2 regions of the Streptomyces sp. NPDC015346 genome follow, and region 1 is predicted to be linked to the other one. Evidence: riboswitches for the same ligand, from Rfam matches in the RefSeq annotation. Region 1 holds a riboswitch; the other holds the start of a gene.
What was found. Region 1 has a riboswitch for thiamine pyrophosphate ahead of thiC (phosphomethylpyrimidine synthase ThiC). Riboswitches for the same ligand answer to the same signal wherever they lie in the genome.

Region 1 (5,525 bases):
ACGACGGTGGTGGAGGGGTCGATGACTCAGGGGGCCGGGCAGGAACCCGTGGTGCGCACGGCGACATTGCGTGACTTCCGCGTACCGCCGTACGCCCGCGTGCCCGTGCAGGGTCACGCCACCGAACCGCCCACCGAACCACCCGCCGAGCAGTCCGCCGGGGCCCACGGGGTCCCCGTCGCCCCGCCGGTGCCGCTCGGTCCCCCCGTCGACGCCATCGCCCCGCCGGTGCCGCTCGGTCCCCCGGTCGGCCCCGCCTCGTCGCTCGCCCCCACCCTCCGGCTGAGCCACGTCACCACGCCGCCCGCCGCCGGTTCGTCCATCGTCGCCGTCGCCACGGGACACCCCGGCAACGCCTTCCCGGAGGACGACCTCCCCGAGGGCTACACCCCCACCGAGCGGGACCTCCCGGTCATCAACCGGGGAGACACCGTGCAGGTCCGCGTCGACCCGGTCCCGTCCCCCGCCCCGGCGCCCGCCGGCGAAGGGCCCGGCCCGCTCTACGTGGTCGGTGACGTCCACGGCTACCTCGACGAACTGCTCGTCGCCCTGCGCGAGCAGCGCCTCATCGACGAGAACGGCGCCTGGGCGGCCGGCAACGCCCGTCTCTGGTTCCTCGGCGACTTCACCGACCGGGGCCCCGACGGCATCGGCGTCATCGACCTCGTCATGCGGCTGTCCGCCGAGGCCGCCGCCGCCGGCGGCTACTGCAAGGCCCTGATGGGCAACCACGAACTGCTCCTCATCGGCGCCAAGCGCTTCGCCGACACCCCGGTCAACTCCGGCGCCGGCACCGCCACCTTCCAGGCCGCGTGGCTGCTCAACGGCGGCCAGAAGCACGACATGGACCGCCTCCAGGACGTCCACCTGCAGTGGATGTCCCGGCTCGACGCCGTGGTGGAGGAGGACGGCCACCTCCTGATGCACTCCGACACCACCGCGTACCTCGAGTACGGCTCCACCATCGAGGACGTCAACGAGACCGTCCACGAGATCCTCAACCGGAACGACGCCGACGAGGTCTGGGACCTCTTCCGGAAGTTCACCAAGCGCTTCGCCTTCCGCGACGACGCCGGCCCCCAGGCCGTGCGGGAGCTGCTCGGCACGTACGGAGGCGGCCGGATCGTCCACGGGCACAGCCCCATCCCGTACCTCCTCGGGCAGGTCGGCACCGAGGACGACGAGGGCGGCGCGGGGCCGGTCGTCGACGGCCCGCACGTCTATGCGGACGGTCTGGCCATCGCCATGGACGGCGGCGTGACGATGGCCGGAAAGCTGCTGGTCGTCCAACTGCCTCTCCAGCGCTGAGGCATAACCCTGCGCATCCGGGGAAGTCGATTTCCGGAAACCCCCTGTCACGCTGTGCCGTAACCGCAATACCATCGGCTCATCCGTAGCAGGCTCTCCTCCGTCTCCGCCCAACTGCCCGTTCTTCCAGGGTCGATCCGGCCAGACGGGGCATCGGGGGATGCACATGAACGTGGCTCCGCACCTGCTGACCGAGGACCGCGCCGAGTTCGAGCGCATCCTCGACGACGCACTGCGCACCGCACACGAACGTCCGGATCTCGCCGAGGTCGGGAAACGGTTCACGACCGAGCAGCTGCGCACGATGGCGCTGAACGCGACGGCGCTGATCACCACCGCGGCGGCGGTCGAGTACGACCACTTCGTGAAGGTCCGTCAGGAAGGCCGCTCACCCAGCGGTACGAGTGTCATGAACGCGGTCCTGACCGGGGACGGCGACGGTGTGAGCGGTCCGGGCGCGGGCATCGTCGCGATCGTCACGGTCCTCGCGCCGGTGCTCTCCGGCACGGCCGCCGTGATCTTCCTGCTGGTGGGCGCCGTTCTGAAGGTGCTCGATCCGGCGATGGTGTTCGCCGAGACCCTGCTGACGGCAGGTCTGCTCTTCGGCTCCGTCGCCGCCGCAGGACTGCTCTGCGCGGCCGCCGGGCTGCTGGTCACGGCGCTGCGCAACCGCCCCACCGAAGTGGGCGCGGCAGCCCCGGGCGACGCGGACGACGAACTGTCCCGGGCCCGCGACGCCTGGCGCCGCGCGCTGATCGAACGGGGCATCCTGCCCTTCCTGCGGGAGGCCTTGGCCGAGCCGGACACCCGCCCGGCCCCGCCCCTGCCGCCCCCGCGGACGTCCCGGATACCGAAGATCGGCTACAGCGGCCCGGACTTCTCCAGCCCGAGCGAGGGCTCCTCGGGCAACCGGCCGACGTTCTCCAGCCCCGACTTCTCCAGCCCCGACTTCGGCCCGCCCGAGCACCGGCCGGAGTGACCCCGACGCGATGCCCCGTCGGGGCGGGCACGTGCCGCACGGCCCCCCATGACCGTGCGGTTCGCGCCCGTCCCGTACGTACGGACGCGGCCGGCTACTCCGCCAGCGGCAGGTAGACCCGGTTGCCGGCGGCCGCGAACTCCGCGGACTTCTCCGCCATGCCGGCCGCGATCTCGTCGGACTTGAGGTCGCCCCCGTGTTCCCGGCGGATGTCCTGCGAGATCTTCATCGAACAGAACTTCGGACCGCACATCGAGCAGAAGTGGGCGGTCTTCGCGGGCTCCGCCGGCAGCGTCTCGTCGTGGAACTCACGGGCCGTGTCCGGGTCGAGCGCCAGGTTGAACTGGTCCTCCCAGCGGAACTCGAACCGCGCGTCCGAGAGGGCGTCGTCCCACTCCTGCGCTCCCGGGTGCCCCTTGGCCAGGTCGGCCGCGTGCGCCGCGATCTTGTACGTGATGACACCGGTCTTCACGTCGTCGCGGTTGGGCAGGCCCAGGTGCTCCTTCGGCGTGACGTAGCAGAGCATCGCCGTGCCCCACCAGGCGATCATCGCGGCGCCGATCCCGGACGTGATGTGGTCGTACGCGGGCGCGACGTCCGTGGTCAGCGGGCCGAGGGTGTAGAACGGCGCCTCCTCGCAGATCTCCTGCTGAAGGTCGATGTTCTCCTTGATCTTGTGCATCGGGACGTGGCCCGGGCCCTCGATCATCGTCTGCACGTTGTGTCGCTTGGCGATCGTGTTCAGCTCACCGAGCGTGCGCAGCTCGGCGAACTGCGCCTCGTCGTTGGCGTCCGCGATCGAGCCGGGGCGCAGACCGTCGCCCAGCGAGTACGTGACGTCGTACGTCGCCAGGATCTCGCAGAGCTCCTCGAAGTTCGTGTAGAGGAAGTTCTCCTTGTGGTGCGCGAGGCACCAGGCGGCCATGATCGAGCCGCCGCGCGAGACGATGCCGGTCTTGCGGCGGGCGGTCAGGGGCACGTACGGCAGCAGCACGCCGGCGTGCACCGTCATGTAGTCGACGCCCTGCTCGGCCTGCTCGATGACCGTGTCCTTGTAGATCTCCCAGGTCAGCTCCTCGGCCTTGCCGTCGACCTTCTCCAGGGCCTGGTAGAGCGGCACGGTGCCGATCGGCACGGGGGAGTTGCGCAGCACCCACTCGCGGGTGGTGTGGATGTTGCGGCCGGTGGAGAGGTCCATGACCGTGTCCGCGCCCCACTTGGTGGCCCAGGTCATCTTCTCCACCTCCTCCTCGATGGAGGAGGTGACGGCGGAGTTGCCGATGTTGGCGTTGACCTTCACCAGGAACCGCTTGCCGATGATCATCGGCTCGATCTCCGGGTGGTTGACGTTCGCCGGCAGCACCGCGCGGCCCGCGGCGATCTCCTCGCGTACGACCTCGGGGGAGACGTTCTCGCGGATCGCGACGTACTCCATCTCCGGGGTGATCTCGCCCCGGCGGGCGTACGCGAGCTGCGTCACCGCCTGGCCGCCGCGGCCCCGGCGGGGCAGTCGCGGACGGCCGGGGAAGACCGCGTCGAGGTTCTTCAGCCCACCGCCGCGCGGCGAGGTGTGCTTGATGCCGTCGTCCTCCGGGCGGACCGGGCGGCCCGCGTACTCCTCGGTGTCGCCCCGGCCGATGATCCAGTTCTCGCGCAGCGGCGGCAGGCCGCGCCGTACGTCGGTGTCGATGGTGGGGTCGGTGTACGGGCCGGACGTGTCGTAGAGCGTCACGTCCTTGCCATTGGTGAGGTGCACCTGCCGGACCGGCACGCGGAGATCGGGGCGCGAGCCCGCGATGTACCCCTTGTGCCAACCCGGCTTGCGCTCGACCCGGCCGTCCTCGCCTTTCTGGCCGTCCTGGCTGGTGGCAGGCGTGCGTGCGTCCTGAATGGTCATGAGACCGATCTCCCTACGCCGGCATTACCCGGTAACAGGTTCGGCGGTCGGCGCAGCGAATCTTCAGCGCCCTCTCAGCCCGGTGCTCCGAGCTCCCGCGTGTGCAAAGGTGCCACCACGCTAGCGTCAACCCGGGCGTGCTGAACAGTGGGCCCCCGTCGTTCTTGCGATGATCGGTCGGTGACTTCCTCGCAGCAGACCCCCGAACCCGACGGCCACGACGTTCATGGGAGCGCCGGCCACGGGCACGGCCACGCCCACAGCCACGGGCCCGCCGCGCCCGTGTCCCGGCATCTGCGCAAGGTCATCGCCGCGGTCCTGATCCCGTTCGCGACCGCCGTGGTGGTCGGACTCGCGGTCCTGTGGCCCGGCGGTGCCCCGGCGCACGAGCGCACCGGTGTCGGCTTCGACCGCCAGACCGAGCAGGGCAAGGTCGTCTCGGTCGAGCGGATCGACTGCAAGGACGTGAACGCCGCTCAGGTCCCGCCGACCGACGACACCTCCACGCCCCAGGGGCGGGAGGCGGTCGCGGCCCAGCAGGGCGAGTGCGAGAAGGCGACGATCGAGGTCACCACCGGAAACGACAAGGGCCGCACCTTCGTCGAGATCGTGCAGCCGGACGCTCCCCGTCAGCTGGACGAGGGGCAGGGCGTGGTGGTGGCGTACGCCCCCGACGCGCCGCGTGACCTGCAGTACTCGGTCACGGACGTGAACCGCAAGGTTCCGCTGACGGTGCTCGCCCTGATCTTCGCGCTGGCGGTCGTGCTGGTGGGCCGGATGCGCGGTCTGATGGCGCTCATCTCGCTCGCGGTCAGTTTCCTCATCCTGACCTTCTTCATCCTGCCGGCGATCCTGCAGGGCTCGAACCCGCTGGTGGTGGCGGTGGTCGGATCGAGTGCGATCATGCTGATCGCCCTCTACATGTGCCACGGCCTCTCGGCCCGTACCTCGGTCGCGGTGCTCGGGACCCTGATCTCGCTGCTGCTGATCGGGCTGCTCGGCTCGCTCTTCATCGGCTGGGCCTCTCTGAGCGGCAACACGGACGACAACACCGGTCTGATCCACGGGCTGTACCCCGGCATCGACATGTCCGGTCTGCTGCTCGCGGGCGTCATCATCGGTTCGCTCGGTGTCCTCGACGATGTGACGGTGACCCAGACCTCGGCGGTGTGGGAGCTGCACCAGGCCGATCCGAGGATGGGGCCGCGGGCGCTGTACCGGGCCGGGATCCGGATCGGACGCGACCACATCGCGTCCGTGGTGAACACGCTGGTGCTCGCCTACGCGGGCGCGGCCCTCCCCCTGCTGCTGCTCTTCTCCATCGCGCAGAGCAGCGTGGGC
Region 2 (5,525 bases), on a different contig from region 1:
CGGGCGGCCGAGGAGCACCCCGTCATGCGTGAGCTGCGCCACCACATGGCCTGGCCCGCCTCCCGGGTGCGCTCCCTCGACGGTGTCGGCGAGCGCCTGGCCCGAGGCATCGAACGCCGCCGCCCCGCCGTGAACCTGCCGCCCTGGCTCCGCGCGGTGCGCGCGGCCGCCCCGCTGCTGCCCGGCCTGGTCGCCCGCCACGCCCGCCACGTCCTGCCCCGCCTCGACGACGCCGACCTCGCCCCCACCGGCCTCCTCGGCCCGGGCGGCGCGGCGGACCGGGCGCGCACCGAGCTGGAGCCTCGCACCGGGCTGGAATCTCACAGCGGGCCGGAGCCTCGCACCGGAGCCTGAAGCGGCCGGCCTCCCGGCGGCCGGCCTCCCGGCGGCCGGCCTCCCGGCGGCCGGGCTCCCCGCGGCCGGGCTCCCTGCGGCCGGATCTCTTCGGATCCGGTCCACGCGCGCGCGTCTGCGACACTGGTAGCACCATGCCCAAGCCCGGAGAACTCACTTTCGTCGCGCCCCGCGGAGCCAAGAAGCCGCCGCGGCACATCGCCGACCTCACGCCCGCCGAGCGCAAGGAGGCCGTCGCCGCGATCGGCGAGAAGCCGTTCCGCGCCAAGCAGCTGTCCACGCACTACTTCGCGCGGTACGCCCACGACCCCGCCGAGTGGACCGACATCCCCGCGGGCTCCCGCGAGAAGCTGCGGAGCGAGCTGCTGCCGGACCTGATGTCCGTGGTCCGGCACATCTCGTGCGACGACGACACCACCCGTAAGACCCTGTGGCGGCTGCACGACGGCACGCTCGTCGAGTCCGTGCTCATGCGCTACCCGGACCGGGTGACCATGTGCATCTCCTCGCAGGCCGGCTGCGGGATGAACTGCCCGTTCTGCGCCACCGGCCAGGCCGGGCTCGACCGGAACCTGTCGACCGCCGAGATCGTGCACCAGATCGTCGACGGCATGCGCGCGCTGCGCGACGGCGAGGTGCCCGGTGGGCCGGCGCGGCTGTCCAACATCGTCTTCATGGGCATGGGCGAGCCGCTCGCCAACTACAAGCGCGTGGTCGGCGCCATCCGACGGCTCACCGACCCCGAGCCCGACGGACTCGGCCTCTCCCAGCGCGGCATCACCGTCTCCACCGTCGGCCTCGTGCCCGCGATGCTCCGCTTCGCCGACGAGGGCTTCAAGTGCCGTCTCGCCGTCTCGCTGCACGCGCCCGACGACGAACTGCGCGACACCCTCGTGCCCGTCAACACGCGCTGGAAGGTCCGCGAGGTCCTCGACGCCGCTTGGGAGTACGCGGAGAAGTCCGGCCGCCGGATCTCCATCGAGTACGCCCTCATCCGGGACATCAACGACCAGGCCTGGCGCGGCGACCTCCTCGGGCGGCTGCTCAAGGGCAAGCGCGTGCACGTGAACCTGATCCCGCTGAACCCGACCCCGGGCTCGAAGTGGACCGCCTCCCGGCCCGAGGACGAGAAGGCCTTCGTCGAGGCCATCGCCTCCCACGGCGTGCCGGTCACCGTCCGTGACACCCGTGGTCAGGAGATCGACGGTGCCTGTGGACAGCTGGCGGCCTCCGAACGCTGACCTTGTACTCTGAGCTCGAACACATCTCCATATTCCGACAGGGGAGCGCCACAGCGCTGAGAGTGCGGTCACCGTAGGACCGCAGACCCTCTGAACCTCGCCCAGGTCATTCTGGGTAGGAAGTTCGGTCGCTACTCGAGCTGTTGCGCCCTGCCCACCCCCGGGTGGGCAGGGCCGCGTCTCTTCCTGGTCACACCCAGGAGGAATTTCAGTGAGCACCAAGAAGATGGCCGCCGTGGGCGTAGCCGCCGCGCTGGGCGTCACCACCCTCGCCGCCTGCGGTACCGAGGAGATCAGGGACGCGGCCGGTAAGTCCGGCGAGCCCGCGCCGAAGACCGTGACCCTCGTCAGCCACGACTCCTTCAACGCCTCCAAGGAGGTGCTCGCGGAGTTCACGGCGCAGACCGGCCTCACGGTCAAGGTCCTCAAGAGCGGCGACGCCGGCGAGGCCGTCAACAAGGAGATCCTCACCAAGGGCTCCCCGCAGGGCGACGTCTTCTTCGGCGTCGACAACACCCTGCTCTCCCGCGCCCTCGACAACGGGATCTTCGTCCCGTACGAGGCGAAGGGCCTGGACCGGGTCCCCGCCGAGCTGCGGCTCGACAAGGAGCACCGGGTCACCCCGGTCGACTCCGGCGACATCTGCGTCAACTACGACAAGAAGTACTTCGCCGACAAGAAGCTCTCGCCCCCGCAGACCTTCGACGACCTGGCGAAGCCGGAGTACAAGAACCTGCTCGTGGTGGAGAACCCCGAGCGGTCCTCCCCGGGCCTCGGCTTCCTCCTCGGCACCGCCGCCCGGTACGGCGACGACGGCTGGGTGGACTACTGGAAGAAGCTCAAGGCCAACGGCGTGAAGACCGTCGACAGCTGGGAGCTCGCCTACAACCAGGAGTTCTCCGGCTCCGCCGGCGGCAAGAAGGCCAAGGGGGACCGGCCGCTGGTCGTGTCGTACGCCTCCAGCCCGCCGGTCGAGGTCCTCTACGCCGAGCCGCAGCCCAAGGAGGCCCCCACCGGCGTCTCCACCGGCACCTGCTTCCGGCAGACCGAGTTCGCGGGCCTGCTGAACGGGGCCAAGAACCCCGAGGGCGGCAAGAAGCTGATCGACTTCCTGATCTCCAAGAAGTTCCAGGACGACATGCCGCTGCAGATGTTCGTCAACCCGGTCGTCAAGGACGCCACCCTGCCCGAGCTCTTCACGAAGCACGGTGTCGTCGTCGACAAGCCGCAGACCATGGCACCCGCGAAGATCGCCGAGAAGCGTGACCAGTGGATCCAGCAGTGGTCGTCCCTCGTTCTGAAGTAGGGCGCGACGTCAGGGGAAGCGCGGCGCGGCTCGGCCTCATGGTCGTGCCCGTCGCGTTCTTCGCCGTCTTCTTCGCCTGGCCCGTCGTCTCGATCGTCGAGCGCGGGCTGAGGACGGACGACGGCGCCTGGCGGTTCGGCCGGTTCGGCGAGACGCTGACCCGGCCGGAGATCCTCGACGTCCTGTGGTTCACGCTCTGGCAGGCGCTCGCCTCGACCGCGCTGACGCTGCTGGTCGCACTCCCCGGCGCGTACGTCTTCGCGCGCCTCGACTTCCCCGGCAAGGGACTGCTGCGCGCGGTCGTCACCGTCCCGTTCGTCATGCCGACCGTCATGGTCGGCACCGCCTTCCTCGCGCTCGTCGGCCGCGGCGGGCTCCTCGACGAGCTGTGGGGCGTCCGCCTCGACACCACCGTCTGGGCGATCCTCCTCGCCCACGTCTTCTTCAACTACGCCGTCGTCGTCCGTACGGTCGGCGGACTCTGGGCCCAGCTCGACCCCCGCCAGGAGGAGGCCGCCCGCGTCCTCGGCGCCTCCCGCTGGACCGCCTGGCGGACCGTGACCCTGCCCGCGCTCGCCCCGGCCGTCGCCGCCGCGGCGCTGATGGTCTTCCTCTTCACCGCCGGCTCCTTCGCCGTCGTCCAGATCCTCGGCGGGCCGGCGTACTCCACCCTGGAGACCGAGATCTACCGGCAGACGGTCGACCGCTTCGACCTGACGACGGCCGCCGTGCTCACCCTCGTGCAGTTCACCGCCGTCGGCCTGATCCTCGCCGTGCACGCCCGGACGGTGCGCCGGCGCGAGAGCGCGCTGAAACTCGTCGCGCCCGAACAGACCGCGCACCGCCCCCGGGGAGCGGGCCAGTGGACGCTGTTCGGAGCCGTCCTGCTCTCCGTCGCGCTGCTGATCCTGCTGCCGCTCGGCGTCCTCGTCGAGCGCTCCTTCGCCACCTCCGAGGGATACGGGCTCGCCTACTACCGGGCCCTGCGGTCCGTGGACCCCTCCGGCACCTTCCTCGTGCCCCTCGCCGACACGATCGGCAACTCGCTCCAGTACGCCCTCGTCGCCACCGCCCTCGCCCTCTCCATCGGCGGACTGGCCGCCGCGGCCCTCACCCGGCGGGCCGGGCGGCTGGTACGCGGCTTCGACGCGCTCCTCATGCTGCCGCTCGGGGTCTCCGCCGTCACCGTCGGCTTCGGTTTCCTCATCACGCTCGACGAGCCGCCGCTCGACCTCCGGGCCAGCTGGATCCTCGTGCCCCTCGCCCAGGCGCTGGTCGGCGTCCCCTTCGTCGTACGGACGATGCTGCCCGTGCTGCGGGCCGTCGACGAACGGCTGCGGGAGGCGGCGGCCGTCCTCGGTGCCTCGCCGCTGCGGGCCTGGCGGGAGGTCGACCTGCCGCTCGTCCGGCGGGCCCTGCTCATCGCGGCCGGGTTCGCCTTCGCCGTCTCGCTCGGCGAGTTCGGCGCGACCGTCTTCATCGCCCGGCCCGACAACCCGACCCTGCCGGTCGCCGTGGCCCGCCTCCTCGGACGGCCCGGCGAGCTCAACTACGGCCAGGCCATGGCCCTTTCGACGATTCTGATGGTGGTGTGCGCGGTGTCCCTGCTGCTCCTCGAACGGCTCCGCACCGACCGGACCTCGGGGGAGCTGTAGATGCTGACGATCGAGGACGCGACCGTACGGTTCGGTGAGCGCGCCGCCCTGGACGCGGTGGACCTGGAGGTCGCCGAGCACGAGATCGTGTGTGTGCTCGGACCGAGCGGCAGCGGGAAGTCCACGCTGCTGCGGGCCGTCGCCGGGCTGCAGGCCCTGGACGGCGGCCGGGTGCTGCTCGGCGGCGCCGACCAGGCGGGCGTACCCGTGCACCGGCGGGAGGTCGGGCTGATGTTCCAGGACCATCAGCTCTTCCCGCAGCGGGACGTGGGCGGCAACGTCGCCTTCGGGCTGCGGATGCACGGCGTCGGCCGGGCCGAGCAGAGTGCGCGGATCGCGGAGCTGCTCGACCTCGTCGGGCTGCCGGGGGCCGGGCGCCGGGCCGTGGCCTCCCTCTCCGGCGGCGAACAGCAGCGGGTCGCGCTGGCCCGGGCGCTGGCCCCTAGGCCCCGGCTGCTGATGCTGGACGAGCCGCTCGGTCAGCTCGACCGGGGGCTGCGGGAGCGGCTCGTGGTCGAACTGCGGCAGCTGTTCGGGCGGCTTGGCACGACCGTGCTGGCCGTCACCCACGACCAGGGCGAGGCGTTCGCACTCGCCGACCGGGTGGTGGTCATGCGGGACGGCCGGATCGCCCAGTCGGGAACCCCGCTGGAGGTCTGGCAGCGGCCGGCGTCGGAGTTCGTCGCGCGCTTCCTCGGCTTCGACAACGTCGTACCGGCGACCGTCGACGGCGCCGCCGCCGACACCGTCTGGGGGAAGATCCCGGTCCCCGAGGGCTCGGCGCGGGGCGAGGGGAAGATCCTCGTCCGCCCGGCCGGAGTGCTCCTGGGCGCCCCCGAGGACGGGCTGCCCTGCGTCGTCGAGGCCCGTACGTTCCGCGGCAGCCACGTCGCCGTCCTCCTCCGGCCCGTCGAAGGCCCGCTCCTGGAGGCCGAGTGCACGCTCCGGGACGCGCCGGACGAGGGCGAC

Region 2: linked by a shared signal. The riboswitch ahead of ACF06X_RS19470 (thiamine ABC transporter substrate binding subunit) and the one ahead of thiC (phosphomethylpyrimidine synthase ThiC) in region 1 are both predicted to bind thiamine pyrophosphate.

The regions. Positions count from the first base shown of each region.
Region 1 covers NZ_JBIBTW010000009.1:56,958-62,482, reverse strand. Annotated here, with positions in the region: gene ACF06X_RS28895 (metallophosphoesterase) at 22-1,308, shown strand; gene ACF06X_RS28890 (hypothetical protein) at 1,469-2,287, shown strand; gene thiC (phosphomethylpyrimidine synthase ThiC) at 2,382-4,184, opposite strand; TPP riboswitch at 4,178-4,293, opposite strand; gene ACF06X_RS28880 (YibE/F family protein) at 4,365-5,525, shown strand, end outside.
Region 2 covers NZ_JBIBTW010000005.1:96,169-101,693, reverse strand. Annotated here, with positions in the region: gene ACF06X_RS19480 (SDR family oxidoreductase) at 1-354, shown strand, start outside; gene rlmN (23S rRNA (adenine(2503)-C(2))-methyltransferase RlmN) at 489-1,595, shown strand; TPP riboswitch at 1,625-1,735, shown strand; gene ACF06X_RS19470 (thiamine ABC transporter substrate binding subunit) at 1,822-2,901, shown strand; gene ACF06X_RS19465 (ABC transporter permease) at 2,940-4,556, shown strand; gene ACF06X_RS19460 (ABC transporter ATP-binding protein) at 4,557-5,525, shown strand, end outside.